4 regions of the Aromatoleum petrolei genome follow, and region 2 is predicted to be linked to each of the others. Evidence: riboswitches for the same ligand, from Rfam matches in the RefSeq annotation. Region 2 holds a riboswitch; each other region holds the start of a gene.
The links. Region 2 has a riboswitch for cobalamin ahead of cbpA (modified peptide precursor CbpA). Riboswitches for the same ligand answer to the same signal wherever they lie in the genome.

Region 1: another riboswitch for cobalamin. It lies ahead of cobM (precorrin-4 C(11)-methyltransferase); the one in region 2 lies ahead of cbpA (modified peptide precursor CbpA).
Region 3: another riboswitch for cobalamin. It lies ahead of ToN1_RS15075 (TonB-dependent receptor domain-containing protein); the one in region 2 lies ahead of cbpA (modified peptide precursor CbpA).
Region 4: another riboswitch for cobalamin. It lies ahead of bluB (5,6-dimethylbenzimidazole synthase); the one in region 2 lies ahead of cbpA (modified peptide precursor CbpA).

What each region holds. Positions count from the first base shown of each region.
Region 1 covers NZ_CP059560.1:2,195,241-2,202,908, forward strand. Annotated here, with positions in the region: gene mnmL (tRNA modification radical SAM protein MnmL/YtqA) at 1-957, shown strand, start outside; gene ToN1_RS10050 (cobalamin-binding protein) at 965-1,888, shown strand; gene ToN1_RS10055 (M48 family metallopeptidase) at 1,935-3,068, opposite strand; gene ToN1_RS10060 (DEAD/DEAH box helicase) at 3,392-4,918, shown strand; gene rquA (rhodoquinone biosynthesis methyltransferase RquA) at 4,977-5,669, opposite strand; cobalamin riboswitch at 5,884-6,105, shown strand; gene cobM (precorrin-4 C(11)-methyltransferase) at 6,250-7,056, shown strand; gene ToN1_RS10075 (sirohydrochlorin chelatase) at 7,056-7,668, shown strand, end outside.
Region 2 covers NZ_CP059560.1:5,300,197-5,307,864, reverse strand. Annotated here, with positions in the region: gene ToN1_RS24210 (CaiB/BaiF CoA transferase family protein) at 1-574, opposite strand, end outside; gene ToN1_RS24205 (alanine/glycine:cation symporter family protein) at 767-2,290, opposite strand; gene ToN1_RS24200 (sigma-54-dependent transcriptional regulator) at 2,562-4,085, shown strand; cobalamin riboswitch at 4,180-4,369, shown strand; gene cbpA (modified peptide precursor CbpA) at 4,426-4,602, shown strand; gene cbpB (peptide-modifying radical SAM enzyme CbpB) at 4,599-5,978, shown strand; gene ToN1_RS24185 (CPBP family intramembrane glutamic endopeptidase) at 6,208-6,549, opposite strand; gene ToN1_RS24180 (DUF1631 family protein) at 6,630-7,668, opposite strand, start outside.
Region 3 covers NZ_CP059560.1:3,301,115-3,308,782, forward strand. Annotated here, with positions in the region: gene ToN1_RS15055 (adenosylcobinamide-GDP ribazoletransferase) at 1-701, opposite strand, end outside; gene cobT (nicotinate-nucleotide--dimethylbenzimidazole phosphoribosyltransferase) at 710-1,759, opposite strand; gene ToN1_RS15065 (diguanylate cyclase) at 1,845-3,281, opposite strand; gene cobU (bifunctional adenosylcobinamide kinase/adenosylcobinamide-phosphate guanylyltransferase) at 3,431-3,973, opposite strand; cobalamin riboswitch at 4,059-4,295, shown strand; gene ToN1_RS15075 (TonB-dependent receptor domain-containing protein) at 4,430-6,328, shown strand; gene ToN1_RS15080 (FecCD family ABC transporter permease) at 6,366-7,346, shown strand; gene ToN1_RS15085 (ABC transporter ATP-binding protein) at 7,343-7,668, shown strand, end outside.
Region 4 covers NZ_CP059560.1:3,748,649-3,756,316, reverse strand. Annotated here, with positions in the region: gene ToN1_RS17050 (phosphoglycerate kinase) at 1-245, shown strand, start outside; gene ToN1_RS17045 (hypothetical protein) at 347-595, opposite strand; gene ToN1_RS17040 (cache domain-containing protein) at 707-1,585, opposite strand; gene pyk (pyruvate kinase) at 1,782-3,230, shown strand; cobalamin riboswitch at 3,269-3,473, shown strand; gene bluB (5,6-dimethylbenzimidazole synthase) at 3,519-4,274, shown strand; gene fba (class II fructose-bisphosphate aldolase) at 4,410-5,474, shown strand; gene ToN1_RS17020 (hypothetical protein) at 5,524-6,195, shown strand; gene ToN1_RS17015 (diguanylate cyclase) at 6,265-7,668, opposite strand, start outside.

The DNA of each region.
Region 1 (7,668 bases), 2.3 Mb from region 2:
CAGCTCGACCATTACGTCAACACGATAGGCCGCCACCTGCGTGCGCGCTTCGGCGAACGCGTGCACAAGCTGCCGCTGCACGCCAACTTCACCTGCCCCAACCGCGACGGCACGCTCGGGCGCGGCGGCTGCACCTTCTGCAACGTGCGCTCGTTCAGCGACGAGGCCGAGGCGCCGATCGCGCAGCAGCTCGCGGCCGGGCGCATCCGCGCCGACCGCGCGCGCCGCTACCTCGCCTACTTCCAGGCCTACACCAGCACCTATGCGGAGGTGGCGACGCTACAGCGGCTGTACGAAGAGGCGCTGACCGGCGCCGACATCGTCGGCCTGTGCGTCGGCACGCGTCCCGACTGCGTGCCCGATGCGGCCCTCGATCTGCTCGCCGGGTACCGCGAGCGCGGCTACGAGGTGTGGCTGGAGCTGGGCCTGCAAAGCGCCTTCGACGACACGCTCGCCCGCATCAATCGCGGCCACGGCTTCGCGGCCTACGCGGACGCGACGGCGCGCGCGCATGTGCGCGGGATTCCGGTGTGCACGCACCTCATCGTCGGCCTGCCCGGCGAAGCGCCCGAGCGCAGTATCGACACGCTGGAACGCGTGCTGGACCACGGCGTCGCGGGGCTGAAACTGCACCCGCTGATGATCGTCAAGGGCAGCCGCCTCGCGGCCGCGTGGCGCCGCGGCGAGGTCGCACCGCCGGATGCGGCGCGTTACGCCGAGGTCGCCGCCGAGATGATCCGGCGCACGCCCGCGGAGGTCGTCTATCACCGTGTGTCCGCAACCGCCAACGCCCCGACGCTGCTCGCCCCCGCGTGGTGCGCTGGCCGCTTCGAGGGCATCCACGAGATCGCACGCCGGCTCGCCGCGAACGGGCCGCAGGGCTGCCTCACTGCCCGCCCGCTGACACATCCTCCCCGGCCCACCCCGGTGCAACGCGCCGCGCTACACCCGAACTGAGACACCGATGCCACGCCGCCCAGCCCTTTCCCGCCGCAGAGCGGTCCTCGCCACGATCCTCGTCGCTGCCGCCGTTGCAGCGACCGGCGCCCAGGCGGAAATCGCGATGCGCGACGACACCGGCCGCGAGGTGAAGCTCGCACGCCCCGCCCAGCGCATCGTGAGCCTCGCCCCCCACGTCACCGAGCTGCTGTTCGCGGCGGGCGCGGGCGAGCGCATCGTCGGGGTGGTGGCATACAGCGATTACCCCGAAGCGGCGCGCAAGCTGCCGCGTGTGGGCGGCTACACCAACGTCGACATGGAGGCGGTCGCCGCGCTCAAACCCGACCTCGTGATTGCATGGAAGAGCGGCAACCGCGGCGCGCACCTGGACAAGCTCGCGGCACTGGGCATCCCGGTCTTCCTGAACGAGCCGCGCAGCCTGGACGACGTCGCGCGCAGCCTGGAAATCATGGGCCGGCTCGCCGGCGCCGACGCGGCTGGCCGCGCCGCGGCGGACGCATTCCGGGCGCGCAAGGGGGCGCTCGCCGCGGGCTTCGGACAACGCCCGCGCGTGAGGATGTTCTACCAGATCTGGGACAAGCCGCTGATGACGATCAACGACGAGCATCTGATCTCGGACGTGATCCGCCTGTGCGGCGGCGAGAACGTGTTCGCCAGGCTCACGCAGCTGGCGCCGACGATTGGCGTGGAAAGCGTTCTGGCGGCCGACCCCGAGGTGATCGTCGCGAGCGGCATGGGCGAGGCACGGCCGGAATGGTTGGACAGCTGGAAGCGCTGGCCGAAGCTCACTGCGACCGCACGTGACAATCTCTACTTCGTACCGCCGGAACTGATCCAGCGCCACACGCCGCGCATCCTCGACGGGGCCGCGATGCTGTGCGACCAGCTTGAGATGGCGCGCGCCAAGCGCCCCGCCGGAAACAGGTGAAGCGGAGCGAACGAAGGGACTTTTTGACGACGTGGCCCGGCCGCGCTCAGGCGCGGCGAGCGCGCTCGTAACGCTGGCGCCAGTCGCGCCGTGAATCCTGCCACCACGCACGGTCGAACACCCACGACAACGTCGGCAGGATGGGACCGAGATGGGTGTTGGCCAGCGACTCGCCGCCGCACACGGGGACCTTCGGATCGACGCGCAGCACGCGCAGGCGCTCGGCAAGCGTGGGATGGAAGTCGGCCTCGGACGCGGCGCCGCCGAACATGTCGTGAATGTTCACCGGGCCGGGCTGCGGTCGGCGGAATCCCGCAAGCACGCCCAGCCCCATCTCGCGGAAGGGGCGGATCAGCGGCTGGGGCGTGGAACGGCTTTGCGCCATGACCTTGCGCCAGTAGTCCTCGTTGAGGAAACGCTCCTTCAGCGCGACCTCGACCAGCGCCTCACCCACCCGCTGGGCACCGACCACGCGCGCTGCGCCGGCATCGGCCTCGAACTCCTCCAGGCGCGACAGGCGCATCGCCGCGCGCAGGTCGCCCGCGGTCCACTTGTCCAGCGCGCGACCAAGGCGCGGCGCATCCTCGATGCAGCGGTCGAGCGCGCGGAACCACCACGCGCGCAGGTGCCCCCACCAGCCGTCCAGCCCGCGGCGCTGTGCTGCGAGGTGGGCGAATTCGTGCGCGAGGATCGCGCCGAACTGGCGCCGGGTGATGCTGTGCGCCAGCGGCAGGCCGATCATCAGGTGCGTTTCGAGCGGGCCGACCCAGCCCCAACGTGGCCGTTGCAGAATCGCTGCATTCATGTCGCCGACCACCCACACCGCGTCGATGCGGATTCCGCCAAAGCGCTTGCCGGTGCGCTCGATGAGGCGGAACAGCCCTTCCGCGAGTTCCTCCGGCAGGCGCACGCCGTCGGGGCGGGCAACCGGCGCGAACAGCCAGCCGCACACGAGCACGCACAAGGCCGTCGCGATCAGGAAGCTGACGACCGCAACCAGTGCCAGCAACACGTTGCCCGCGACCAGGGCTGACCAGGTTTCGACGACCAGCTTCACCACGACGGCGCCCAGCACGAAGGCGAGCAGCCCCATTGCCGAGAGGCCCGCCGTGGCGCGCAGACCGAGCCGGCGAGCGAGCCGTGCGCGAGTGCGCGAGAGGCGGTTTTGGACTGCGGCCATGAACGAGGCACCCCGAGAAACCATGATCGAAACACGGAATATACTTAACAAGACGTAAGCACAACATTGCACCTTAGTGATACGTCCGCCAACAATTTGCATATAAATCAATGTAGAAGCAGCGCAGAACGTGGAAATCCGCCTTACACGATCATTGTTGCGCCGCAGGAAAAAAGTGTAGAATTGCAACACCTGTGTCCTTGACCAATCGGTCACAGGCCCTCCGATACACCCCCGTTGCGACCATTTCCGGTCGCACAACCCCGCCCGCCTCGATTGGTGTCGCTCTAACGCAGCGACAGGCCGTCGCTGGAGCATCCTTCTTGATCACTTCCGAAGTTTCCTTCGCCAGTCTCGGACTGGCCGAACCCCTTTTGCGCGCCATTTCCGAATCGGGCTACACGCAACCGACGCCGATCCAGGCGCAGGCCATTCCGCTGGTGCTGGCCGGTGGCGACCTGCTTGCCGCAGCCCAGACCGGCACCGGCAAGACCGCGGGCTTCACGCTGCCGCTGCTGCACCGGCTGTCCACCACCTCCGCCAGCGCCCCCAAGGCCGGTCGTCCGCGCTGCCTGATCCTGACCCCGACGCGCGAACTCGCGGCACAGGTCGAGGAATCCGTGCAGACCTACGGCAAGCACCTGCCGCTGACCTCGATGGTCATGTTCGGCGGCGTGAACATCAATCCGCAGATCACGGCACTGAAGAAGCGCGTCGACATCCTCGTCGCGACCCCCGGGCGTCTGCTGGACCATGCCGGGCAGAAGACGGTGGACCTGTCCGGGGTCGAGATCCTCGTCCTCGACGAGGCCGACCGCATGCTGGACATGGGCTTCATCCGCGACATCCGCAAGGTGCTCGCGCTGCTGCCGAAGCAGCGCCAGAACCTGCTGTTCTCGGCGACCTTCTCGGACGAGATCCGCTCGCTCGCCAACGGCCTGCTGAACAACCCCGGCTGCGTCGAGGTCGCTCGCCGCAACACCACCACCGAACTGGTCGAACAGTCCGTGTATTCGGTGCCGCAGAAGCAGAAACGCGACCTGCTCGTGCATCTGGTGAAGGAACACGACTGGCATCAGGTGCTGGTGTTCACGCGCACCAAGCACGGCGCCAACCGGCTGGCCGAATACCTCGGCAAGCACGGCATTCCGGCCGCGGCGATCCACGGCAACAAGAGCCAGGCGGCGCGCACGCGCGCGCTGTCGCAGTTCAAGGACAACTCATTGCCGGTTCTGGTGGCGACGGACATCGCGGCGCGCGGCCTGGACATCGACCAGTTGCCGCAGGTGGTGAACTTCGAGCTGCCGAACGTGCCGGAAGACTACGTGCACCGCATCGGCCGCACGGGCCGCGCCGGGGCGACGGGCAAGGCGATCTCCTTCGTCGACAGTGAGGAGCGGCCTTATCTGGCGTCGATCGAGCGCCTGATCAAGCGCAGCATCGAGCGCGCCACGGTGCCGGAATTCGTGACCCACGCGCCCGATCCGGGCGACAACGACCGCCCGCCGCGCGATCCGCGCCAGGCGTCGGGACGGCGCAATGACGGCCGCGCTCCGCGCCAGCCGCAGACCGAACGTCCCGCGCCGCGGGCGCAGGCACATGGGGCGAACCGCCAGCCGGCACGCCAAGGCGCGCAAGGCCCCGCGGGCAACGGCGGCAAGCCGGCGAATCGCCCGGCGCACAACGGCGAGACGAACCGGAACGGTGCGCCGCGCGGTCAGGACGCAGGCGCCACTCGCGCGCCGCGCACGGGCGATGCGCCGCGCGCAGCGGCACGTCCGGATTCGGGGCGCAGCCCGGCGCCGCGCGCTGCGCTCTTCAGCGCCAAGCCGGGCAATCGGCGCGACTGAGGCGGCAACCAAGCCGGCAATTGCGGCGGCAACTGAGCGTCACCGCGACGGGGGCGGCTCAGCCGCGCCGCACCCCGACGACTTTTTGATAGAGACCACCGAACAAGGTGGTCTTTTTCCATTCGAACCCCTCGCCCCGCGGCGAAATCGCAGTGATGTCGACATCGAGTAGCGAAGGGGCGAAAGGCTCGAGCCAGCGGAAGACCTGCGCCATGACGGGACGCAGGGGATGCCAGGGCCGGGTGCGATGGTAATCGACGAACACGATCTTGCCGCCCGGCTCGACCGCCCCGAGGAGGTTGTGCACGATGCACGCCCGCTCGACCGGCGGGACTTCATGCAGCAGGAAGAAGCAGCACACCGCCTCGTGTGACTCGGGTGCGAGGCAATCGGGCCGCGCCAGGTCGCCCTGGCGCACCTCGGCGTGCGTGAGTCCGTCGAGCTTGCGGCGGGCATTCGCAACCTGGATCGGCGCGACGTCGATGACTTCGAGTGCGCCCGTGTCGCCGACACGCTCGGCGAGCAGGCGCGAGAACGGTCCGTAGACACACGCGGCCTGCAACAGGCGCTGACCCGGAGCGAACTCCTCGACCGCTGCGCGCATCAGGCGCCGGGCGTTGCCCCACAGGATGGCGGAAACGACCCATTCCTTGTCCAGCCAGGGCAGGGTGCGATGGCTCAGATAGGCCCAGTGATAGGTGCGCGACAGGTAGGACGGCACGGCACAGGCGTTTGTCGCAGGCTGCATCATGGCGGGATCGGCAGAAATCTGTGTCATGCCCGCCAGCATAACCGGATCCGCTGAAGCGGGGAACGCCGAGTGCATACTCCGGCAGTATTCACGGGGATGCGGACTCCCCGGCATGGGCAGGCGGGGCTGGCTGGCGCTTGCCGCGGCGGCTTCCGTCCGAGGTCGCTGCCCGAGGTCGCAGCACTTGCATCGCGGGATGAATATCGCCTATGCTCCGCGCTGAATTCGATCCGGGTTCCCCTGCGTGCGACCGCGCGCCGGGGTGAAACGGGAAGTCCGGTGACGTCCGGGGACATGCTCCCCCGACCAGTCCGGCGCAGCCCCCGCTGCTGTAAGCCTGACGGATCCGCCACATGCCACTGAGCCTTGCGCTCGGGAAGGCGGCGGAATCCGGTGGAAGGCGAGCCAGAAGACCGGCCCGATCGATTTGGAAGGTTTGTGCCCCGGGGTGTGGGCTTGCCGACTGGAATCCGATCGCGTCCGCTGCGGGCTTCTGCCCGTTCGCGCCGTCTCATCGACCCAGCCTCAAGTTTCGTTTCCGCTTCCCCGGTGCGTGTTCAATGCACTCGCGGGGAGCCGTATGCATTCCAAGTCCCAGCCGGGAACCGTGTGGTTCGTCGGCGCCGGTCCGGGTGATCCGGACCTGATCACCGTGAAGGGCCGCCGCCTGCTCGAACAGGCGGGCGGCATCCTGTTCGCCGGCTCGCTCGTCGATCAGGCGGCGACACTCCACGCCCCCAAAGGCTGCACGATCCGCGACTCGAAGGACATGACGCTCGAGGAGATGAGCGCATGGCTGATCGACGCGGCATCCCGCAGCGAGACCGTCGTGCGGCTGCAGACCGGAGATCCTGGCCTGTACGGAGCGTTGATCGAGATGACGCGGCTGCTCGATGCGGCGGGGGTGCGGTGGAAGGTCGTGCCGGGCGTGTCCTCGGCGCTCGCCTCCGCTGCCGCCGCCGGCGAAACGCTGACGCTGCCGGAAGTCACGCAGACCGTGATCCTCACCCGCGTCGCCGGCCGCACGCCGATGCCGGCGGGCGAGGAGCTCGATGCGCTCGCGGCGCACCGCACGACGTTGTGCATCTTCCTGTCGATCACGCTGCTGCACGAGGTGCAGGACGCGCTACGCCGCGCCGGCTGGCCGGAGGACGCGCCCATCCTCGTCGTGCAGAAGGCGAGCTGGCCGGGCGAGGAGAAGATCGTGCGCGGCACGCTCGCCGACATCAAGAAGAAGTGCCAGGCAGAAAGAATCGCCTCGCAGGCCATGATCATCGCCAGCCCCGCCCTGGGCGCACGCGACTGGCCGGAGATCGCCCGTTCGAAACTCTACGACCCGGCCTTCAGTCACCGCTTCCGCCGGGCCAACGTCACGGAGAACGCATGATGCAAGACACCACGATCCTGCTGGTGGGCCACGGCTCGCGCAATCGCGCGGGCAACGACGAGATCGAACGCTTTGCCGCCGAATGGCGCGCGCGCCGCCCGGAGTGGCGCATCGAGGCCTGCTTCATCGAGTACGCCGACGTGCTGCTCGACACCGGGCTCGACCGCGCCGCCCGCGGGGCGAAGCGCGTGATCGTGATCCCCTTCATCCTCAACGCGGCGGGCCACGTGAAGATGGAGATCCCGGCGGCGATCGAGGCGGCGCGCGGACGCCATCCGGGCGTGGCCTTCGACTGCACGCGCCACCTCGGCGTGGGGCGCGAGATCTTCGAGGTGCTGATGAACCAGCTCGACCGCCTGATGCGCGCACTGCACATGCCCGATCCCTGCACGACCGGCGTGATCCTGCTCGGCCGCGGCTCGTCGGATGCGGGCGCGAACGGCGAGCTCGCAAAGATGGCGCGCTGGATCTTCGAGGATACCGACCACGAGCTCGTCGACCTCGCCTTCACCGGGGTGACCTGGCCGCGGCTGGAAACGGCGGTGCAGCGCCAGGTGCGCCTGGGCATGACCCAGATCGCGGTGGTGCCGGTGTATCTCTTCACCGGCGTGC
Region 2 (7,668 bases):
TCACCTCCTTGTGGCGTAGCGCCATCAGCGCGCCGAGTGCCCCCCACAGTGCCGCGATCGAATCACCGATCGAGATGCCGGTCTTCACCGGCGGTCGGTCCGGGAAGCCGGTCACGTAGCGCAGCCCGCCCATGGACTCGCCGATCGCGCCGAAGCCAGGCTGTTGCGCCAGAGGGCCCGTCTGCCCGAAGCCGGACAGGCGCAGCATCACGAGGCCGGGGTTGATCGCCGACAGCGACTCCCACCCCAAGCCCAGCTTTTCCAGCACCCCCGGACGGAAGTTCTCGATCACGATGTCGGCCTCGGCGACGAGCCTGCGAACCACCTCGACGCCATCCGGTTGCTTGAGGTTCACCGTCACCGACTGCTTGTTGCGCGACTGCAGGTACCACCACAGCGAGGTGCCTTCATAAAGCTTGCGCCACTTGCGCAGCGGATCGCCGCCGTCGGGCGATTCGATCTTGATCACCTCCGCCCCGAATTCACCGAGGATCCGTGCCGCAAAGGGCCCGGCGATCAGCGTACCAAGTTCGACGACCTTGATTCCGGCGAGGGGTTTGGCGGTGGAGCTCATTGCAGGGTGTTCCTCGTTCGTTGGCGCGGTGCGTGCGGCAGGGAGCCCGAAGGGTAACGCCATTCTTGTCCTGGCGAGGCGGTTACATGATCGGCGCCGCGCCGGCATGGCCAAAAAAACGGGGCCGCAGACGGCGGCCCCGGGGAAGTACCCGCTTTTGCGACGGGTTGAGAGAACGAGAGGGTGGGGCGCTCAGTCGCGCGCCGCGGCGGGACTCACTTCGAGACCCACAGGCACATGGTTCGCGGGTTGCGCATGCGGCCGGCGCGCATCGGCGACGTTGCCGGCGGGGCGCTTCCAGTGGTCCGCATTGCGGATTCCGAGCTTTTCCGGATCGAAGACCGGTTCCAGGCCGGCGGCCTTTTGCGTCTCATAATCCTTCAGCGCGACGAGAGCCGGTTTCTGCACGATTAGGATCGCAACGATGTTCAGCCACGCCATCAGGCCCACGCCGACGTCGCCGAGGTCCCACGCCGCGCCCGCGCCATTCACGCAGCCGTAGGTGACGGTCGCGATGATGCCCAGCTTGAGGACGAATGACAGCCAGGGACGATGGACCTTGCGGTTGATGTAGGCGATGTTGGTTTCGGCCATGTAGTAGTAGGCCACGATGGTCGTGAAGGCGAAGAAGAACAGCGCCAGTGCGACGAAGCTCGAACCGAAGCCCGGCATCACGGTCTCGACGGCCGCCTGCGTGTAGGCGGGGCCGGTTTCGACACCCGGCAGTCCATTCACGATCATCGTGCCGTCAGGCGCCTTGACGTTGTACATGCCCGTCGACAGCAGCATGAAGGCGGTCGCCGAGCACACGAACAGGGTGTCGATATACACCGAGAACGCCTGCACGTAGCCCTGCTTGGCCGGGTGCGAGACTTCGGCCGCGGCGGCCGGATGCGGCCCCGTGCCCTGGCCGGCTTCGTTCGAATACACGCCGCGCTTCACGCCCCATTGCACTGCCATGCCGAGTACCGCGCCGAAGCCGGCCTCGAAACCGAAGGCGCTCTTGAAGATCAGCGCGATCATCGAGGGCAACTGGTCGATGTTCAGGAAGACGATGACCATCGCAACCAGGATATAGGCGAGCGCCATGAAGGGGACCACGATCTCGGCGAACTGCGCGATGCGCTTGACGCCGCCGAAGATGATGAAGCCCAGCAGGATCGCGATGCCGGCGGCGCTGACCGCGGTGTCGATGCCCCAGGCGTTGTTCAGGCCCGCGGCGATGCTGTTGGCCTGGACGCCGGGCAGCAGCAGGCCGGTCGCGATGATGGTGGAAACGGCGAAGATCCACGCGTACCACTTCTGCCCCATCGCCTTCTCGATGTAATAGGCCGGGCCGCCGCGATAGAGGCCCTGGTCATCCTTTTCCTTGTAGATCTGGCCCAGGGTCGATTCCACGTATGCGGTGGAGGCGCCGAGGAAAGCGACCATCCACATCCAGAACACCGCGCCGGGGCCGCCGAAGGTGATTGCGGTGGCGACTCCCGCGATGTTGCCGGTGCCGACGCGGCCCGAGAGCGACATCGTCAGGGCCTGAAAGGACGAAACGCCAGCGTCGGAGCCCTTGCTCTCGAACATCAGGCGGATCATCTCCTTGAAGCCGCGTACCTGCATGAAACGTGTGCGGATGGAGAAATAAAGGCCGACACCCAGGCACAGATAGATCAGCGCCGGGCTCCAGATGTAGCCGTTAAGCGTGTTGATGATTTCAGTCATTGTTTTGGTCTCCTCGCGAGTGGAACGCCGATCGGTCGCCGCTGCGAACCGGGCCGGCCACCGCCAGATAGCAAAGGTAATGCCAGCAAAAAAAGTATCGATGAAACAATTGGTTATACGGATTCTCCGTCTGACTGGATGTGTTGGTGTTACGATTACGTTCCACTGCACGGCTCGCGCACTTTAAGAAATCGCCTTGAAGCTTGATTTACAAGGCGTATCCGCGAGTGTAGCGTTAACGTTACGCCGTTTCTTATTCGTGACACTCCGCATGCGTATCGTCGTTTTCTTCGATGACCGGGTCGGCATCGCACAGGAACTCCTCGCGGTGCTGTCGAGCCGCGACGTCAACGTCACGGCCGTGGAAGTCGAACCGCCGCACATCTACATCGAGGCACCGACGCTCGACGAGGCGGCGTTCTCGCGCCTGCGTCGCGTGCAGGGGGTGAGGTCGGTCGAGGTCGTCGACATGCTCCCCGGCGTCCAGCGGCGCCTCTACCTGGAAGCCTTGCTCGCGTCCCAGGCCGATCCCGTCTTCGCCATCGACGCGGTCGGGGTAGTCGTCATCGCCAACGGGGCGGCGGTCGCCGCCAGCGGCCTCAGCGAATCGGCCCTGCTCGGGACGTCGATGGCCGAACTGCTCGGCGACGCGGACTTCGGGAAGCGCCTCGTCGTCGAGGGCTACCACCTGCCGGTGCGCGAGATCGAGCTGAACGGCGAGTCCTTCATGCTCGAAACCCTCCCTCTGCACGAGAGCAGCGGCCGGGCCGCCGGCGCGATGCTGACGCTGCACGCGCCGAGCCGCATGGGCGAACGGCTGAGCGCCCTGCAGAACTACGGGGCCGGCGGCTTCGATACCATCGTCGGCACCTCGTCCGAGATCGAGCAGCTCAAGCAACGTGCCGCCCGCATGGCGCTGGTCGACGCGCCCCTGCTGATCACCGGCGAAACCGGCACCGGCAAGGAGTTGCTGGCACATGCCTGCCACGCGGGCAGCAATCGCAGCACCCAGCCCTTCTTTGCGCTCAACTGCGCAGCCCTGCCGGAGAGCCTCGCCGAGAGTGAACTGTTCGGCTACGCCCCGGGGGCGTTCACGGGTGCCCTGCGCGGCGGCAAGCCCGGCCTGCTCGAACTGGCCGACGGCGGCACCGTGTTTCTCGACGAGGTGGGCGAGATGTCGTCCTACCTGCAGGCCAAGCTGCTGCGCTTCCTCAACGACGGCAGCTTCCGCCGCGTGGGCGGCGACCGCGAGCTGAAAGTGGACGTGCGCGTCATCAGCGCGACCCATCGGCCGCTCGAAGACATGGTCGCCGCAGGCCACTTCCGCCAGGACCTGCTCTTCCGTCTCAACGTCCTGAACCTCCACATGCCGGCGCTACGCGAACGCCCGGGCGACATCCTGCCCCTCGCGCAACTCTTTCTCGCCCGCGCCTGCGCCCAGGCCGGTCGCCCTTCGATGCGACTCGCGCAGGACGCCTGTGCGGCGCTCCTCGCCAACGCGTGGGCGGGCAACATCCGGCAATTGCAGAACGTCATCTTCCGCGCCGTGACCATGGCGGAACGTAGCATCATCACCGCCGACGACCTGGAGCTCGCGCAGTCCGATCGCACGCCGGACATGCCCGTTGAAATCGGCGTGGACACGCTCGAGTCGGCCGTCGCCGATTTCGAGCGCAGGCTGTTGCAGCGCCTGTACCTGGAGTTTCCCTCGACGCGCAGGCTCGCGAAACGCCTGGGCACCTCGCACACGGCGATCGCCGCGCGCCTCAAGCGCTACGGCATCGGGCAGGCTTGATCTCGATGGAATAGGCCCGCCGTCGCGGCCAGTGCGTATCGGGGCTTTCGATCGCATCCGCGAAGACTGTTGACCGGTGCAGCCCGACTAGGCAAAAATTCGGCTTCCTTTCGGTTCGACGAAACGGAACACGGTGCGAATCCGTGGCGGGCCCGCCGCTGTATCCGGGGACGGCCGCTGCCAGGTTGAAGAAACCAGCCACTGACGGGGACAACCCCGGCGGGAAGGCGCAGCGATCCGGCTGATCCGGTAGCCAGAAGACGTGTCGAACCGATCTGGAGCCAAGGCAAGGGCTCCGGCTGACTGCATGCTCAAAGCGTGCCGTGAGCCGGAGCCCTTTTTGTTTTTCTATCTCGAGGAATGGATCATGACCCAAAATGTTCAAACGCAAGCCCAAAGCCAACAGGCAGCCCCGGCGCAGAACGCCGCTCCGACCATCGCCGTCCGCAAGAGCTGCAACCCGGAGGGCATCGGCCTGTCGCACTATGTGCTGATGGACAGGAAGGCCGCCAAGTGACGGCCGCCCTCCCGAGCCGGGCCCTGGCGGGCCCCGCCTTGATCCCGGTGGACATCGGCCACGCAGTCTATGCGGCGGTGACCGACCCCCAGACCGCCTTCTGGGCTTTGGTGGACAAGAGCCGCCTGGCCGAGTCGCTGGCCGATGGTCCGTTGCTGGAGGCCTATCGTGGACAGGCGGAAGCCTTCGGGCGGGAACTGCATGCGCTGCGCTTCGAATTGAAGCCTTCCGGCGTCTATCTCAATCCGACCGAGCGCTGCAATCTCAATTGCACTTATTGCTATCTCCCGGGCAGCCAGCGCAAGTCGGGGCAGCACATGCCGGTCGAAACCCTGGTCGCATCCCTGGGGCGGCTGCGGGAGTATTTCCGCTCGGTCATGCCCGAGGGCAGGAAGCCGCGCGCGATCTTCCACGGCGCCGAGCCGCTGATGAACCAGGCTGCCGTGTTCGCTGCCATCAGCGAATTCGCCGACGATTTCGCCTTCGGGGTACAGACCAACGGCACCCTGCTCGACGATGCCGCGGTCGAATTCCTGACCCGTCGCAATGTGAGCATCGGCCTTTCCCTGGACGGCCCGGTGGCAGACATTACCGATGCCACCCGCCGCACCTGGGGCGGCAAGAGCGTGCACGAGAAGGTGCTGGCCGCGATGGCGAAGTTGAAGGGGTATGGCTCGTGGAGCGTCATCACGACCTGCACCACCGAGAACCTGCCTTATCTGACGTCGATGGTCGAGCTGTTCCATGCGAACGAGGTGCCGACCTGCATGCTCAACACCTTGCGCTGCACGCTGCCCGGGGCGCGGGGGGTGAAGCCGGCGGACGGGGAGATGGCCAAGGCGTTCTTTGCCGCGCTCGACCGCAGCCATGAGTTGTATCGCGAGACGGGGCGCAAGCTGGTGGTGGCCAATTTCGCCAATATCCTGATCGGCATCCTGGCGCCGACGGCGCGACGGCTGATGTGCGACATTTCGCCCTGCGGCGGTGGTCGCGCATTCTTCGCCCTGGCGGCCGACGGCAGCCTCTACCCCTGCAGCGAGTTCATCGGCCTGCCGCGCTTCAACGGCGGTTCGCTGCTGGTCGATGGCGGCGTGGAGGCGGCGCTGGCGTCCGACGCCTTCAGGACGGTGACGGGGCGTGACGTGGACAAGTTCAGTCCCTGTGGCGACTGCGCGATCCGCCATTTCTGCGGCTCGCCGTGCCCGGCCGAGGCGCATGAGATGAACGGCGGGATGGAGAAGATCGGCGCCTTCTGCGAGTTCTACAAGGAGCAGGTCAATTACTCCCTGCGCCTGATCGCCGACGGCAAGGCCGACGACTATCTGTGGGACGGCTGGGACGAGGGCACCGAGACGGTGTTCAATCTCTCTCTGTGAGCTTTTGCAGGGTCGCGCAGATGCAGCAAAGGCCGGCCCATGCCGGCCTTCTTCGGGACACGCAAGCGCGTCCTGCGATCCGTGGCGGCGCTGCGGATCCTCGCAACCGCCACCCATATTGTTGCGGCTCGCGCCTTGCCACAGGCTGCAATCTGCCGCTTTCGTCCAGGCCCTTGATTCACGAGGCGGAACGCCAGAGCAGGCAAAGCGGCAGATGGTGCTGCCAAGGTCATTGGCGTGGGGCGTCGCGATCCTCTTCGCGGATTTCGCGCAGCACTTCCCCTTCAATCACCAGATTGTCGGCCGGCGGCGGGCCGCGCCGGGCCGAACCTTCCGCCTGCGCTTTCTGCATTGCCTTGCGCAGATTGCGGGTCTTCCACCAAACATATCCCCAGATCAGCCCTCCTGCTGCGACGACGACGGCAAAGAACAGGATGGAGAAGGTCAATGCCAGGCCGAACACGAGTACGGCAGCGGCTATCGCCGCGACCTTTTGCAGCGGACCGACAGGCTTGGGCGGGTTTTGCTTCAGGTTGTTGAAGAGGGCATCGAGTCTCGGATCGCGTTGCATGCAGGTTCCTGCTAGTGGAGTGGCTTGCAGATGGACGGGAGATGGCGACGAGAGTTCCGCCAAGGTGGAACCGATCCCGCTCAGGCGCGTTGGTCGAGCGACCTGATCGCGCCGTGGATGGCACGCTCGAAGATCGGCCGGTCGATCTTCACGATCTGCGCCGTACCGTTCTTGAGGCGCACCGCGAGCGCTTCCGGGGTGATCGAGATCGCACAGGGCGAGGCGCTGTTGCTGAACAGGAAGAGCGTGCGGCTGCGGTTGATCCAGGTCAGGCGCTCACGGCGGGTTTGCCGCGCGGTTGTGAAGTCCACCCAGTCGCCTCGCACCAATTGCCGTACCCGGCGAAGGTCAGCGCGGTCGGGCGTGTTTTCCCGGTCGAGCCCCTCGCTCTTCGGTAGCGAGATGTCCTGGACGCGAATGCCGAGGTCCGTTGCGTGGCTGACCTGAAGGGTCGGCCCGCCGCCGCGCGTGCGTGAGGGCGAGGAACTCTTGCGCACCCCGGGTTTTTTCGCGCGCATGGCGGCAAGTTGCAGGTCGAGCAGGCTGTCGAAGAAGGCCTTGCGCTCGGTTGCTGCGGCTCCGAATTCGTCGAAGCCGGCGTTGATCCTGCTCAGCAGTGTCGGCACCCCGGCGGCCTGCCGCTGCTGTTCTTCCGCAAGGTGCTTCGGGGTGACCGACCACAGCAGATCGGTTGCGACCTGCATGGCCTCGGCAGTGGGGGCTCCCTCCTCACCGGATTGCGAGATCCGGTTCTGGACAACGTCGCGCCAGTAGCTGCGGAGGAACTCCTCGATCTCGGGTGGCGTCTCCGGCTGCAGCACGCGGGCGATGCAGGCGTCGGCCAGCTGCTGCGCACGGATCTGGGCTTCGCGCTTGAGGCGCATGTCCTCCTCACGAGCGAGCACCGCGTCGGCGAGGGCGCGGTTCTGCTCCTCGTCGCGTTCCTCGCGCTCGGTGAGGAACGCGTCGAGCTCTGCGTTGGCGGCATCGAACACCGCCATATCGCCGTCATACGTGCTTTGCACCTTGTCGACGAGTTCCGACAGCTTGAGATAGAACGGATCCTCGGCGTTGATGACCTTTCCCCAGCGCACGGCGACGATCGAGATGCTGTCGAGA
Region 3 (7,668 bases), 2.0 Mb from region 2:
AGCAGGTCGCCGGTGTAGCCGCCGAGGCGGCGTACGAAGTAGCGCGCGGCCCACCCGGTCACGGCGACGGTCGCGATCAGCGCGGCGGCCGCTTCCTGCGGCGCCTGCAGCGCGAGCGGCAGGACGCCAAAGGTCGTCGCGATCGTGAGTTCGGGCGTCGAAAGCCGGCGCGCAAGCGGCTTCGCCTTCGCCGTCTCGTCCTCGCGCACGTATTCGAGGGTGTGGATCAGGCTGGTCGAGGCGAGCCGCGACAGCGGATGCGCGACGAGCAATGCGATGGCGACGGCGGTCGCGCCCGCTGCGGCCAGTTCGACCAGCGCCGCGGCCTTCGCCAGCAGCATCAGCACGAGGCCCACGGTGCCGTAGCTGCCGATGCGCGAGTCCTTCATGATCGTCAGCACCTGGGACTTGTCCCAGCCGCCGCCCAGTCCGTCGCAGGCGTCGGCCCAGCCGTCCTCGTGGAAGGCGCCGGTGGCGCGGATCGTCACCGCCATCGACAGCAGCACCGCGAGGGTGGGCGGGAGGAACTGCGCGAGCGCCAGCCAGCTCGCCGCGCCTATGCCGCCGACCACCCAGCCGACCAGCGGGAAGTAGCGCGCGGCGTGGTTCAGGCGCTCGGGCGACCACGGTACCCACGCTGGCACCGGCAGGCGCGTGAAGAAGCCCAGCGCGGTGAAGAAGAGTTCAAGCTGGTAGCGCATCCGGGCTGTCAGGCGTTCTTGTCGCTGACGCCGGCCGAATCGAAGCTCGCCATCTCGTTGAGGAAGTTCGCCGCCGCCTGCAGCAGCGGGAAGGCGAGTGCGGCACCGGTGCCTTCGCCGAGGCGCAGGTCGAGCTCCATCAGCGGATCGACGCCGAAGTGCTTCAGCTGTGCCGTGTGGCCGGGCTCCTTCGAACGGTGTGCGAACACGCAGTAATCGAGGATCGCGGGCGCGATCGCGTGCGCGACGAGCAATGCCGAGGTGACGATGAAGCCGTCAATCAGCAGCGTCATGCGCTTTTCCGCGGCGCCCAGCATCGCGCCGGCCATCACTGCGATTTCGAAGCCGCCGTACTCGGCGAGCGCGGCGCGGGGATCGGTGGGGCGTCCGCCGCGGGCGAGCGCCTGGCCGAGCAGTTCGCGCTTGCGCACGAGGCCGGCGTCGTCGAGGCCGGTGCCGCGGCCCGTTACGGTGACGAGATCTGCGCCGCCGGCATCGCCGATCAGGCAGTGTGTGAGCAGCGAGGCCGCGGCGGTGTTGCCGATGCCCATTTCACCGAAGCCGACCACGTTGCAGCCGTTGGCGGCGAGCGTGTGGGCGAGTTCGCGGCCGCGGGCGAGCGCGGCATCCGCCTGCTCGGCGCTCATCGCCGGCGCGTCGAGGTAGTTTGCCGTGCCGGGGCCGAGCTTGGCGTTGATGAGGCCCGGTCGCTGGCCGAATTCGTGGTTCACCCCGCAATCGATGACGGTGAGCCCCAGCCCCATCTGGCGGCTGAACACGTTGATCGCCGCGCCGCCGGCGAGGAAGTTCTCGACCATCTGCCAGGTGACGTCCTGCGGGAAGGCCGAAATCCCTGCGCGCGCCGCGCCGTGGTCGCCGGCGAAGACCATGATGTGCGGCTGGCGCAGTTCCGGGCTGAGGGTCTGCTGGATGAGCCCCAGCTGCAGCGCCAGCGGCTCCAGGCGGCCCAGGGCGCCCAGCGGCTTGGTCTTGTTGTCGATGCGGTGCTGGAGATCGGCCGCGAGCGCGCGGTCGGGCGCGCAGATCTGAAATGTCATGGTGGCGGTATGCATGTGCCCTGAAAGGGCTGCGATGGTAGCACGCAGCCTGTGCCGCGGTGGCACGCGGCCCGCGCCGCGAGCCTCACGCCTGGGCGATGCTGCGGGCGGTGCCGTGCTGGCGGTTGAGGCGCTTGCCTTCCTTGGCGCGGCGCATGAGCTTGCTTGCCTGCTTGAGCAGGGTGAGGGCGTTGGCGCCTTCATTGCTCGAGATCGCGCAGCCCATCGAAACATCGAGCATGAACGTCTGCCCGTCAATCTGGATCGCCTCTCCCGCCACCGTGGTGACGGCGTTCGCGACGCGCTGCAGGTCGTCCATGTCGAACACCTCCTCGAGCGCGATCACGAACTGGTCGTTCTCCGGGCGTGCCACGGTGTCCTGTTCGCGCACGATGCTGCGCAGGCGCTGCGCGACGATCTTGAGGATCTCGTCGCCGACGTGCTGCCCGTAGCTGTCGTTGATCGAGCTGAACTCATCGAGGTCGAGCATCACGACGCCGATGCGGGTGTTGTGACGCTTGGCGCGGATGATGCCTTGGTCGATGCGGTCGGTGAGCAGGAGCTGGTTGGCCAGGCCGGTGAGCGGATCGTGATGCGACAGTTCCTGGAAGCGCTGCTCGCTCTCCTGCAGGCGAAGGGCGAGGGATTCGATCTCGTGGCTGCGTTGCGCCATGCCCTGGGTGAGGAACTGCTCCGATGCCTGCAAGGTTTCGATCGAATGCTCCAGGCTGGCGACCTCGTCGGCGTGTCGGGCGGCGCGCTCGCGCCAGTTCGAGCCGGTGCGTTCGGCCAGCGCGAGCGACATCGTCAGCACGCCGAACGTCCATGCAAGCTGGATCGCGTGAACCGGCAACCCTTCCGCGCGCAGCACCCCCGTGTGGGTGGCGAGGAAGAGCGCCGCGCCGACGAGCATGGCGGTCCAGCCGGCAATGAGAAGCCGCGCTCCCGGCAGTTTCTGCTGACGGCCATGCGCCGCGCACGCGATCGCCAGCAGTGCGAAGGCCGGGCTGATGCCGGCGATCAACGTGTTCGCGTAATCGCCTGGCAGCACGAAGGCGCCTGCCAGCGCGACGCCGAACAGTGCCGTGAAGACCTTGAGTGCAAGGTCGAGGCGCGGCGAAAGGGTCGCGGTGCGCAGGTATTCTCGATTTAACAGGGCTGCCGACACGCCGGCGAGGGCCAGGCCCAAGGGCTCTGCGGTCTTGGCCCAGCCACCGTCCGTTCCTCCGGGCGAAAAGCCGTGGAGCAGGCCGACGGCAAGCAGGCTGAGGCCGGTGCCGAATGCGAATCCTGCGTAAATGATGTAACTGCGGTCGCGGTTGGCGAGGAATTGGAGCAGCTTGTTGAGCAGCAGGGCGGCTGCAAAGCCGACGTAGAAGATCGTGGCCAGCAGGTTCGCCAGGAGCTTCTCGGCCTCCGGTTGGGCATCGGCCTGCGCAAAGGCCGCGACGGGAAGGCTCAGCGGGATCAGCAGGGCGAGGCGCAGGCGTGCGGCATCGAACGCCGTGCGGCGTTCGATCATCCCGCCAGTCGGTTGCGCGACAACGTCCATGACTGCCCTGTCGATCAGATCTTGTTACGAGCCTGCAATTCTAGGAGGCAAACGCGCTCAGCGTACAAGAAATCCACCCCGGCATGGGTAGCGCCAGGTCGCAGTGTTGCGGTTTTCCCTCAGGCGCCGCCCTTGAGTGTCAGCGGCAGGCCCGCGGCGACGAAGGTGACGCGCGCGCAGGCGGTAGCGGTCATCTGGTTCAGGCGGCCCGCCTCGTCGCGGAACACGCGCCCGAGAGGGGTGTCCGGGACGAGGCCCAGGCCGACCTCGTTGGCGACGAGCAGCACCTCGCCGCGCAGTGTCGGCAGAATCTCGAGCAGCGCTGCACGTTCCGCTTCGAGCACCGGCGGCAGGTCGGTGCCGGTCGGGATGTCGGCGCCTGCCAGCAGGTTGGAGAGCCACAGCGTCAGGCAGTCGACGATCACGCAGCGGCCTTCGCCGGCTTCGCGCGCCAGCGTTGCCGCGAGCATGATCGGTGACTCGACCGTGCGCCAGCCGGCCGGGCGGTCTTCCTGGTGGCGGCGGATGCGGGCCGTCATCTCGTCGTCGAGGGCTTCGGCGGTGGCGATCACGGTGACCGGCAGGCCGCTTGCGGTGGCGAGGCTTTCGGCGTGGCGGCTCTTGCCCGAGCGCGCGCCACCGAGAATGAGGTGAGCGGACATGTCTTTGGAATTGCGCGCTTTTTCTGCGCTGCGCAAAATTGCGGAACGCGCTATTATCCGCCCCGCGCCCGTTTTCGGGTGCGACGTGTTACAGGTGCCCGACGGCGACTCCCGCCCGAGGGTTAAACGGGAAACAGGTGCGCGAACGGCTCCCCGAGCCTCCCTCGCAATGCCTGTGCTGCCCCCGCAACGGTAAGTGGACGCAAGGCGCATCCAACCGCCACTGGACGAGAGTCCGGGAAGGCGATGCGCTCGGAGCGGGCTCCGCCATGGAGCACCGTCCAGCCCACGAGCCCGGATACCGGCCCGGACACGAGAAGGCGGAAGTGCCGCGGGGATGCGGTGACGGGCGTGCATTGCAGCGACTCGACGTGTGGTTTCCCCGGGCGGCGCTTCCATTGTGAAGATGACCGGCATTGCGGGGACGCGACTGCCGGCGCAGGGAGAATCCCAATAATGAACATCCGCCTGTCCGCCATCGCCGTCGCGGTGGCTGCCGCGTTGCCGTTTACCTCGGGCGCACTCGCCGCCAACGAGAAGACCGGTGACCCCGTCGTTGTGACCGCGACGCGCATGCCGACCCCGATCAACGAACTGCTCAGCGATCTCACGGTCATCGAACGCGAGGACATCGAACTCGCCGGCCAGGCCACATTGGCCGAATTCCTGGCGGCGCAGGCGAGCGTTCAGTTCTCGCAGGCGGGCGGCCCGGGGACCACGACGGGCATCTATCTGCGCGGCGGTGCGGCGAGCCACACGCTGATTCTCGTCGATGGCATGCGTACGGGCTCGGCGACCCTTGGCGAGCCGACCCCGCAGAACATCCCGCTGTCCCAGATCGAGCGCATCGAGATCCTGCGCGGACCGGCTAGCGCGCTGTACGGCAGTGACGCGGTCGGCGGCGTGATCCAGGTCTTCACGCGACGTGGCGAGACGGGCGGGCCGCGCGTCGACGCCTTCGCCGGCGCAGGCAGCTACGGACGCCGTGAAGCCAATGTCGGCGTGTCGGGCGCCGACCAGCGCTGGTCCTATAGCCTCTCGGGCGGCTATTCGGAGTCCGAAGGCTACAGCGCGCGTCGCAAGGCCGTCGCGGACCCGGACAAGGACGGTCATCGCGAAACGAATTTCGCCGGTAGCCTCGCGTTCCGCCCCGCCGCAGGGCACGAAGTCGGAATGTCCGTGCTGCATAGCGATCAGCGCGCCTGGTACGACAACCAGTTTTCGCCGCTGCCTGCGAACGTCCGCAGCGACAGTGTCGTGTCGACGCTGAAACTGTACAGCCAGAACCGCATCACGGACATCTGGGACTCGTCGCTGAGTGTCGGCCGTTCGATCGATGACGGCCGCGACCGTTTCTCCGAGTTCTCGCCCGAGGCGCACTTCACGACCGAGCAGGACCAAGTGATCTGGCAGAACACTTTCCGCCTGCCCGTCGGGCGCGTCATGCTCGGCTACGAGTATCTCGAACAGCACGTCGATACCGGCCAGCCGATCGCAGTCGACAGCCGTTCGGTCGGCTCGGTGCTGGCGGGTTGGCAAGGCAGCTTCGGTCGCAGCCGCCTGCAGGCCAACCTGCGCCACGACGACAATTCGCGCTTCGAGGACAAGACCACCGGCTCGCTCGCCTACGGCTACCAGCTGAGCGACCAGTGGCGTGTCCATGCGTCCTATGGCACCTCGTTCGCCGCGCCGACGTTCAACGACCTCTACTGGCCGGAGGACGTCTTCGTCTGTACCACCGCGATCTGCGGTTTCGACATGACGTTCCTCACCCGCGGCAATCCCGACGTCAAGCCGGAGGAAGGGCGCAATCGCGAACTCGCGCTGCATTGGGAAGGAACGAACGCCGCGGCGTCGGTGACCTACTTCAACAACAAGGTGCGCAACCTCATCGACTGGCAGTCGACGTTCCCGGCTCCCGACGTATCGCTGTTGATGCCGTCCAATGTGGCATCGGCGAAACTCGAGGGTGTCAGCCTCAGCGGCCGTGCGGACATCGGGGCCTGGCACGCTTCGGCGAACATCGACTTCCTGAAGGCGCGCGACGAGGATACGGGGGATCATCTGCAGCGTCGCGCCGATCGTACGGCGAGCTTCCGTTTGAGCCGTTCGATGGGGCAACTGCTCGCCGGCGGCGAGCTCGTTGCAAGCGGCGCGCGCTACAGCAGCAACGGCGAGCGCGACCGCCTCGACGGCTACGGCATCGTGAATCTGTTCGCCCGCTATGCGATCGATCGTGCGTGGTCGCTCGAGGGACGCATCAACAACCTGTTCGACAAGAAGTACGAACTGATCAAGGATTACAACACGCCGGGCGCCAACGTCTTCGTGGGCGTGCGCTACGCGCCCAAGTGAGGGCGCGCGGCCGTCGTGAGCGGATGACAGGAGACCCATGCCGGGACGCACATCACCAGGCTTCGTGATCGCGGGGCTGACGCTCGCGGGCGTGTGCGCGCTGGCGTGGGCGCTGTCCGCCGGTGATCTGCCCATCGGTCTGGCCGACGTCTTCGGCGCGCTGTTCCGTGGCGCCGAAGGCATGGCCGCCGACGTCGTGCGCGAGCTGCGCCTGCCGCGTGCGGTGGCCGTGTTCGTGTGCGGCGGGCTGCTGGCGCTGGCCGGCGCGCTGATGCAGGTGCTGCTGCGCAATCCGCTGGCCGATCCCTACGTGCTGGGCGTCTCCGGTGGCGCCGCGGTCGGGGCGCTGGCGGCGATGCTGGTCGGTGCGTCGTCCTGGGTCGTCGACGGGGCGGCCTTCGGCGGCGCGCTGGCGGCGATGCTGGTGGTGTTCGGGCTCGCGCACGGCGATGGCTCGTGGACGCAGACACGGCTGCTGCTCACGGGCGTCATCGTCGCGGCCGGCTGCGGCGCGGCGGTGACCCTGATGCTGTCGCTGGCGACGGACACGCGCCTGCAGTCGATGCTGTTCTGGCTGATGGGCGACGCCAGCGGCGCGAGCCGGCCGTGGCCGGCACTGGCGGTGCTCGTCGCCGGGCTCGTCGCGGTGCTACCGGTCGCGCGCGACCTCAACGTGCTCGCACGCGGCGAGACAACGGCCTCGGCACTGGGCGTGCGTGTGCGGCGGCTGCGTTACCTGCTCTACGTGCTCGCGTCGCTGCTCACCGCGGCAGCCGTGACGCTGGTCGGTTCCGTGGGTTTCGTCGGCCTGATCGTGCCGCATCTGGTGCGCTTCGCCATCGGCAACGACCAGCGCCTGCTGCTGCCGGCGGCGCTGCTCGCAGGTGGCACGCTGCTCACGCTCGCCGACACGGCCGCTCGCACCGTCATCGCGCCCGTGCAGCTGCCCGTCGGCGTGCTCACCGCGCTGATCGGCGTGCCGGTGTTCCTCTTCCTGCTGTCGCGGAGTTCGCGATGACGCGCATCGGCGATTCGTCCGTCCTGCTCGAGGCCGAGCGCCTCGCGCTGCAGGTCGGCGAGCGCTGGCTGTGCTGCGAGTTCAGCCTGCGGCTTGCCGCGGGGGAGTGTCTGGTGCTGCTCGGGCCCAACGGGGCCGGCAAGACCACGCTGCTGCACACCCTTGCCGGCCTGCGCGCGCCGACGGTGGGCAGCGTGCGCCTCGGCGGACGCTCCTACGCGGACTGGGACAGCCTCGTGGCGGCGCGTTTGCGCGGCCTGCTCGCGCAGCAGCAGCCGGACCACTTTTCCGCCTCGGTGCTGCAGACGGCACTGATCGGCCG
Region 4 (7,668 bases), 1.6 Mb from region 2:
ACGGCCCGGTGGGCGTGTTCGAGCACAACCAGTTCGCCGGCGGCACGAAGATGATGGCCTCCGCCATCGCCCACTCCGACGCCTTCTGCATCGCCGGCGGCGGCGACACGCTGGCGGCGATCGCGAAGTTCCACATCGCCCAGGACGTCGGCTACATCTCGACGGGTGGCGGCGCCTTCCTCGAGTTCCTCGAAGGCAAGACCCTGCCCGCGATCGCGGCGCTCGAGGCGCGCTTCAACGACTGACGCAGTCGCCACCCGCGCGGGCCGCCAATACTGCGGCCGGGCATGAAAACGGCCACCCGTAGGTGGCCGTTTTCACTGGTATCGCAGAGCCGATCCTGCTGTCAGCCGCAGCTGCAGCTTCCGCAGCCGCCGCACTTCTGCTTGCGCGTGACGAGGTAGTCGGCAATCTGGTCGCGGTCGAACTCGAAATCGTCACTGCTCTCGTAACCGATCCCCGGCTGAAAACTCTGGCCGTCGATCACGATGGTGAGCGCGTGCATGTTGCTCGCGGGATCGTGAGCGACCGAAAGGTCGTAGCTGCCGCCGCGCGGCAGGCTGTCGAGCAGGGAACGGGTAACGTCGTCGATCATGGGCGCTTCATCCTTCACGAGTGATCATTCGCCGGGCGGCATCGTATCCGGCGGCGGCGCATTTTCGCGGATTGCCCCCTGCCGGATATTGTCCGAAGTCAACCGGATGCGTCAGCGCGTGTAGTAGCCGACACCGACGAGCATGTCGTCGACGCGCCGGATGAACGAGTGCTTCGTCTCCAGCTTGTCGGTGACCGGATTGCGCCATGCGTAGTCGAGTTCCCCGTCGCCCTTGCGGCTGACGATGTTGACCATGTCGGCGACGATGGCCTTGCCCTTGGGGTCGCGCAGCGCCCGCCCGTCGCTGCCGACCAGCTTGGGCATCGCGCCATGCGCGAGGAAACGCTGCGACTTCAACTCGATCGCGAACACGTAGAGATCGTCCTGCACGAAGCCCCCGTCGAGCGCGTTGAACGCCGCGACGGCCGCCGGGGCGCCCTTGTCCTTGACGGTGGCAACGGCACGCTCAAGCAACTCCTTGGCTTGCGCCGGGGTCGCGCGCGGCACGTAGTAGCCGACGGCGATGATGCGCTCACCGACCTTGCGGAACAGCGTCACCTTCGGCTCCTCGCGATTGTCGATGCGGTTGAGCCAGCGGTACTCGACCCGACCTGCCTCATTCGCCGCCGCCATGGCGAGCATTTCGCGGAAAAAGGGTTTCCCGGCGGCATCCTGCATCGTCGCGACATTGCGTCCGACCAGCGCCACCGACGACCCGCCGCTGGCGAGCATGGTGCCGTCCGTGGCCAGGGCGTACACGTAGAGCTCGCGGTCCTTGAATTCCGCGGCGCGGTTGAACTCATCGAACGCCGCGTCCCCCACTTCGCGATAACGCGCGACTGCCTTGTCGAGCAAGCGCATGCTGCGGTTCTCGTCGGCACGCTGCACGAGCGCGCCCACCCCCCCCTCCACAGACGCAGATTCGGCGGCAAGCATGGGCGGCGCCATCACAACAAGCGCAAACAGGGAGGCGATGGAAGCGAGTTTCATGGCGTCTGGAAGTTCCGGCAAATAAATTGATGAAGGCAAAATTATAGGAACCATCAGCATCTGTCGAGAGACAGACATCATCCAGGCACAGACAAACGGGGCACCAAGCATCCTGCCTCCCGGCCGCGCAGGGGCCGTACGAGGGCCGCGCGCAGGTAGAATCGTGTTCTCGGATGCATATCGACACGGAGACAACATGCCGCGCCACACGAAGATCGTCGCCACCCTGGGCCCTGCCTCCTCCGACCCGCAAGTATTGGAACGCATGGTGCATGCGGGGATCGACGTCGTGCGCATGAATTTTTCGCACGGCAAGGCGGATGACCACATCGCCCGCGCCACGGCGATCCGCGAGGCCTCCGCGCGTGCGGGCCGGCCGGTGGGCATCCTCGCCGACCTGCAGGGCCCCAAGATCCGCGTCGGCAAGTTCGCCGGCGACCGGGTGCTCCTGCACAAGGATGCCGAGTTTATCCTCGATGCCCACTGCGAACTGGGCGACACCTCGCGCGTCGGCCTCGACTACAAGAACCTGCCCAGGGACGTGAAGACGGGCGACGTCCTGCTGCTCGACGACGGACGCATCAAGCTGGTGGTCAATCGCGTCATCGGTGCCGAGATTCACACCACGGTGAGGGTCGGCGGCGAACTGTCCAACAACAAGGGCATCAACCGCCAGGGCGGTGGCCTCACCGCACCCGCGCTGACCGCGAAGGACATGGACGACATCAAGACCGCCGCCCTGATCGGCGTGGACTTCGTGGCCGTTTCCTTCCCCAAGAGCGCCGCCGACATGTACATGGCGCAGCAACTCCTGCGCGCCGCCGGCAGCGAAGCCCTGCTGATCGCAAAGATCGAGCGCACCGAGGCGGTCGCCAACCTCGACGAGATCCTCGACGCCTCCGACGGCATCATGGTCGCCCGTGGCGACCTCGCGGTCGAGGTGGGCGACGCGGCGGTCCCGGCGCTGCAGAAGAAGATGATCCGCGCCGCACGCGACCGCAACAAGCTGACCATCACCGCCACGCAGATGATGGAATCGATGATCGGCAGCCCCGTGCCGACGCGCGCGGAAGTGTCGGACGTCGCCAATGCGGTGCTGGACGGCACCGACGCCGTGATGCTGTCGGCGGAAACCGCGTCGGGCAAGTATCCGGTCGATGTCGTCGAGGCAATGAGCCGCGTGTGCCTCGAGGCAGAGAAGTCCGCCGAGGTCACGCTCGACCGTGAGGTGCTCGACCGCGTGTTCACGCGTATCGACCAGTCGATCGCGATGGCGGCGATCTGGACCGCCTGGCACCTGAAGGTCAAGGCGATCGCCTCGCTCACGCAGACCGGCTCGACCGCACTGTGGATGAGCCGCCTAAACAGCGGCGTGCCGATCTACGCGTTGACGCCCGAACTGCCCGCGCGCAACCAGATGACGCTGTACCGAGAGGTGTTCCCGCTGCTGATGTCGCAGACGCACCAGGATCGCGACCTGCTGCTGTGGGAAGCCGAACAGATCCTGCTCGACCAGGGGGTCGTCGAGCACGGCGACCTGATCGTGCTGACGATCGGTGAACCGATCGGCGCCTCCGGCGGCACGAACACGCTGAAGATCGTGCGCGTCGGCGAGCACCCCGCCCCGCACCTGAACGAACAATGAGCGTGCAGCGCTCGCGCCGCGACTGCTAGACTGATAGGTTTTCGATGACGCCTCCCGGTGCCCGCGATCCGCGGGAGAATCGGGAATGCGGTGAAGCGGTGCTGCCTGCAGCGCCGCGATTCCGCGACGTGCCCAACGCTGTGAGGGGGACCGCCGCCGCACGATGCCACTGACCCGCGGGTCGGGAAGGCGCGGCGCGGGACGAACCCGAGTCAGAAGACCGGCCGGGAGGCAGAACAGCGGCGGACTGGTCCGTTCGCCGCCCACTGCGCTTCAGAAGGGGAATCGATGAAGACCGCCACGCCCGGCCACCAGGCCCACCACCAGTTCGACGACGCCGAGCGCGCCGCCGTGTATCGCAACATCCTCGCGCGGCGCGACGTGCGCGGACAGTTCCTGCCCGAGCCGGTCGCCGACGACATGCTTGCCCGCATCCTCACCGCCGCACACTTCGCCCCGTCGGTCGGCTTCATGCAGCCGTGGAGCTTCGTCCTTGTCCGCGACCAGGCCGTGAAGCAGCGCGTGCACGACGCCTTCACGCTTGCCAACGCCGAGGCGGCGCAGATGTTCGAGGGCCAGCAGCGCGAAGTGTATTCCGGCCTGCGCCTGCAGGGCATCCTCGAAGCGCCGATCAACCTCTGCATCACCTGCGACCGCGACCGCGCCGGCCCCGTCGTGATCGGCCGCACGCACATCAAGGCGATGGATATCTACAGCTCGGTGTGCGCAGTGCAGAACCTGTGGCTCGCCGCCCGCGCAGAAGGACTGGGCGTCGGCTGGGTGAGCATCTTCCGTCAGTCGGCGATCCGCGAGATCCTGTCGCTGCCCGAGCGCGTCATGCCGGTCGCCTACCTGTGCATCGGCCACGTCAGTCACTTTTTCGATCAGCCTGAACTGCAGACGGCCGGCTGGCGTCAGCGCCTGCCGCTCGACGAGCTGGTGCATTTCGACGGCTGGGGCGGCGAGCACGCGGACGCCGAGTCGCTGCGCGAAGAGCTGCGCGCAGCCCAGGCGCTCGCGGCCCGGGGGCTGCCACCGCTCTGACGTGGCGGCGCGGCGGCGGGTAGTTGCATGCCGTTTCCTTCGCCGGACCCACCGCCGCCCAACAAACGCTAGAATGCGAGCCAATTCGCAACCCCGCACGTTTTGCGTGCCCGCACTTGATACCGGAGAAGGACAATGCCCCTCGTTTCCATGCGCCAGCTGCTCGATCATGCCGCCGAAAACGGCTACGGTTTACCGGCGTTCAACGTCAACAACCTCGAGCAGGTCCAGGCGATCATGGAAGCCGCGGCCGAAGCGGACAGCCCCGTGATCATGCAGGCGTCGGCCGGCGCACGCAAATACGCCGGCGAAGCCTTTCTGCGCCACCTGATCGACGCCGCCGTCGAGGCCTATCCGCAGATCCCGGTCGTGATGCACCAGGACCACGGCCAGTCGCCGGCGATCTGCATGGGCGCGATCCGCTCGGGCTTCTCCAGCGTAATGATGGATGGCTCGCTGATGGAAGACGGCAAGACGCCGTCCTCCTATGACTACAACGTTGCGGTGAGCCGCGAGGTGGTGAAGTTCTCGCACGCCATCGGCGTGACCGTGGAAGCCGAACTGGGCTGCCTCGGCTCGCTCGAGACCGGCCAGGCCGGTGAAGAGGATGGCGTTGGCGCGGAAGGCACGTTGGACCACTCGATGCTGCTGACCGACCCCGACCAGGCCGCCGACTTCGTCAAGCAGACCGACTGCGACGCGCTGGCGATCGCGATCGGCACGAGCCACGGCGCCTACAAGTTCACGCGCAAGCCCACCGGCGACATCCTCGCGATCGACCGCATCAAGGCGATCCACGCGCGCCTGCCGAACACCCACCTGGTGATGCACGGCTCCTCCAGCGTGCCGCAGGAGCTGCTCGAGGTCATCCGCCAGTACGGCGGCGACATGAAGGAAACCTACGGCGTGCCGGTCGAGGAGATCCAGACCGCGATCAAGTTCGGCGTGCGCAAGATCAACATCGACACCGACATCCGCCTCGCAATGACCGGTGCAGTGCGCAAGTTCCTGTTCGAGAACCCGTCGAAGTTCGATCCGCGCGAGTTCCTGAAGCCCGCCCGCGAAGCCGCCAAACTGGTGTGCAAGGCGCGTTTCGAGGCCTTCGGCTGCGCCGGCCAGGCGAGCCGCATCAAGCCCATGTCGCTGGAAAAGATCGCCGCGCGCTACAAGTCCGGCGAGCTCACCCAAATCGTCCGCTGAGCCCTGAGCGGGCCCGCGCCTGCAGGCGCGGTGCCCGCCAGCGCAGCCCATGTCCAAGCCCAACCTCAAGCTCAGCGTCAGCTTCGAGTTCGAACTCGAGGCCCCCGCCGCTTTCGTTGAGGCCAGTCACGAAAAACTGTGCAAGGCCGTGCAGGAGCTGTTGGGCGCGATGGTGCTGCAGGGGATGCCGACGGTGACGGCAAAGCAGCTCGCGAAGGCGGGGGTCGCGGTAGTTTCGCACCACCATCACCTCGACGTGCTGAACACCGCAGCCGCGTCGGTTCCGCGCGCGGAGCTCGTCGCCGCCGGCCCGCATCTCACCGACGACGAACTCGATCAGCTCGCGCGTCGCTCGGCCGGGCGCGTGCCCCTCGCCGACGCCGAGCGCGGACGCTTCCTGCGCCGCCATGCCCTCGCGCTCGCGGGCGAATTCCGCATGGTGCCCTGCGTGGTCGGGGGGCGCCTGAGTTCGGGCAAGGACGCTGCCCTCGCGGCACGGCTGAACCTCACCAACGGCAGCGTGCTGGTCAGCGAGCAGGACCGCCAGAGCCGCTTGCAGGCCAACCAGGACGGGCTGGTGGTGGCAATCCAGGGCTCGGAAGTCCGCCTGCGCGGCGCCTGTGCCGGACACACGCTGAGCGGCCCGGTGATCGAGGTGGCGCTGGGTGAGCTCGCGGCGCACCGCGACGCCCTGGTCGCCATCTGGCAAAAGGGCGGCTGATCACGCCCTGCCGGCAGGCGCCCGGCCGCATCGCGGCACGCCTCCTGCGAAACTTGCACAGGCCGCCGCTCAGTACGAGTCGGCGTGACCTTCCCACATCTCGGGCCTGAAGCGCACGACGCGGTTACGCCCTTCCTCCTTCGCGCGATAGAGGGCCACGTCGGCGAATTTCACGGACTGCCAGAAGGTTTCACTGTCTTCGGGGAACATCGCGAGGCCGATCGAGATCGTCTTCTTCAGAATCGCTCCGCCGACCTGGATCTTCAGTTCCTCGACCGTGGCGCGAATATTTTCGGCGACACGCAGCGCATTGTCGGCCTCGGTTTCCTGCAGGACGATCAGGAACTCCTCGCCGCCGAAGCGGATGACCATGTCGGATGCCCGCACCGATGTCCTCAACACGGCGGCCATCGACTTGAGCACGGCGTCGCCGGCGTCGTGGCCGTAGGTGTCGTTGACCATCTTGAAGTAGTCGATGTCCAGCACCAGAATGGCCAGTTCGGTCTTGCGCCGGCGTGCCGTGGCGACCAGGGTGTCGACGTATTCCTCGAGGAAGCGGCGATTGTTCAGGCCGGTCATCGCGTCGCGCAGCGACGACTCGCGCAGCGTCTCCGTCAGGCGCTTGGCCTCCAGCACGGGCGCCATCTCGCGCACGTAGACGTTCACGTACGGCACCTGGGCGTGGAAACGCGCGGCCTCGGATTCGCGCACCACGATCTGGACGATGCTGCCCACCGAGCCGGACTGCATGATGGGTACGCAATAGTGGCGCCGCATCTCGCCCGCTTCCTCGGGCTGCTTGAACGCGTAGCAGATGCCCGGCTGGGTGAGCCCGTCGACGGCGTGGCCGGAGCGCTTGGCGCGGCACATGTCGCTGCGCACGAGGATCTGCGGATCGCACCAGCGGCACGGACTGCCCTGCACGCCATCGACCATGAAGGGTTCCAGCTGCTTCGGCCCGGACGTCTCGTAGATGGAGAATTCGCGCACGCCGAACTGGTCGGTCAGCACGCGCCCGAAGCGGTCGAAAATTTCGGACTTGGTCTCGTCCTCCTCGATCGCCTGCTTGAAGCTGGAGGCGTCGGCCAGGCCATTGACCATGTCGATCGCGACCTCGAGCTGGTTGTCGTCCTGCCTCAGGGTGCGCCCGGTGAGCTGCACCACGCGCTGGCTGATGCGCGCCAGGCCGTCATCGAGGAAGGTGAGCAGGTTGTTGGTTTCGCTTGCGATCTGGCCGATCTCGTCATCGGTGCGCTTCTCCACGCGCCCCTTGAAGTCGCCCTTCAAGGCGCGCTGCACCGCGCGCTCAACGGCCTGCGCGGTCGAGCCCACGGGAAGGATCAGGCGCCGCGCAAGCACGATGGAGAGGGCCGCGAAAACGGCCATCGTGATGCTGATCCAGGTCACGGTCGTGAGCGCCTTCGCCTTGAGTTCGGAGAGCGACAGCTCCATGGTCACCGCGCCGAGCACGGT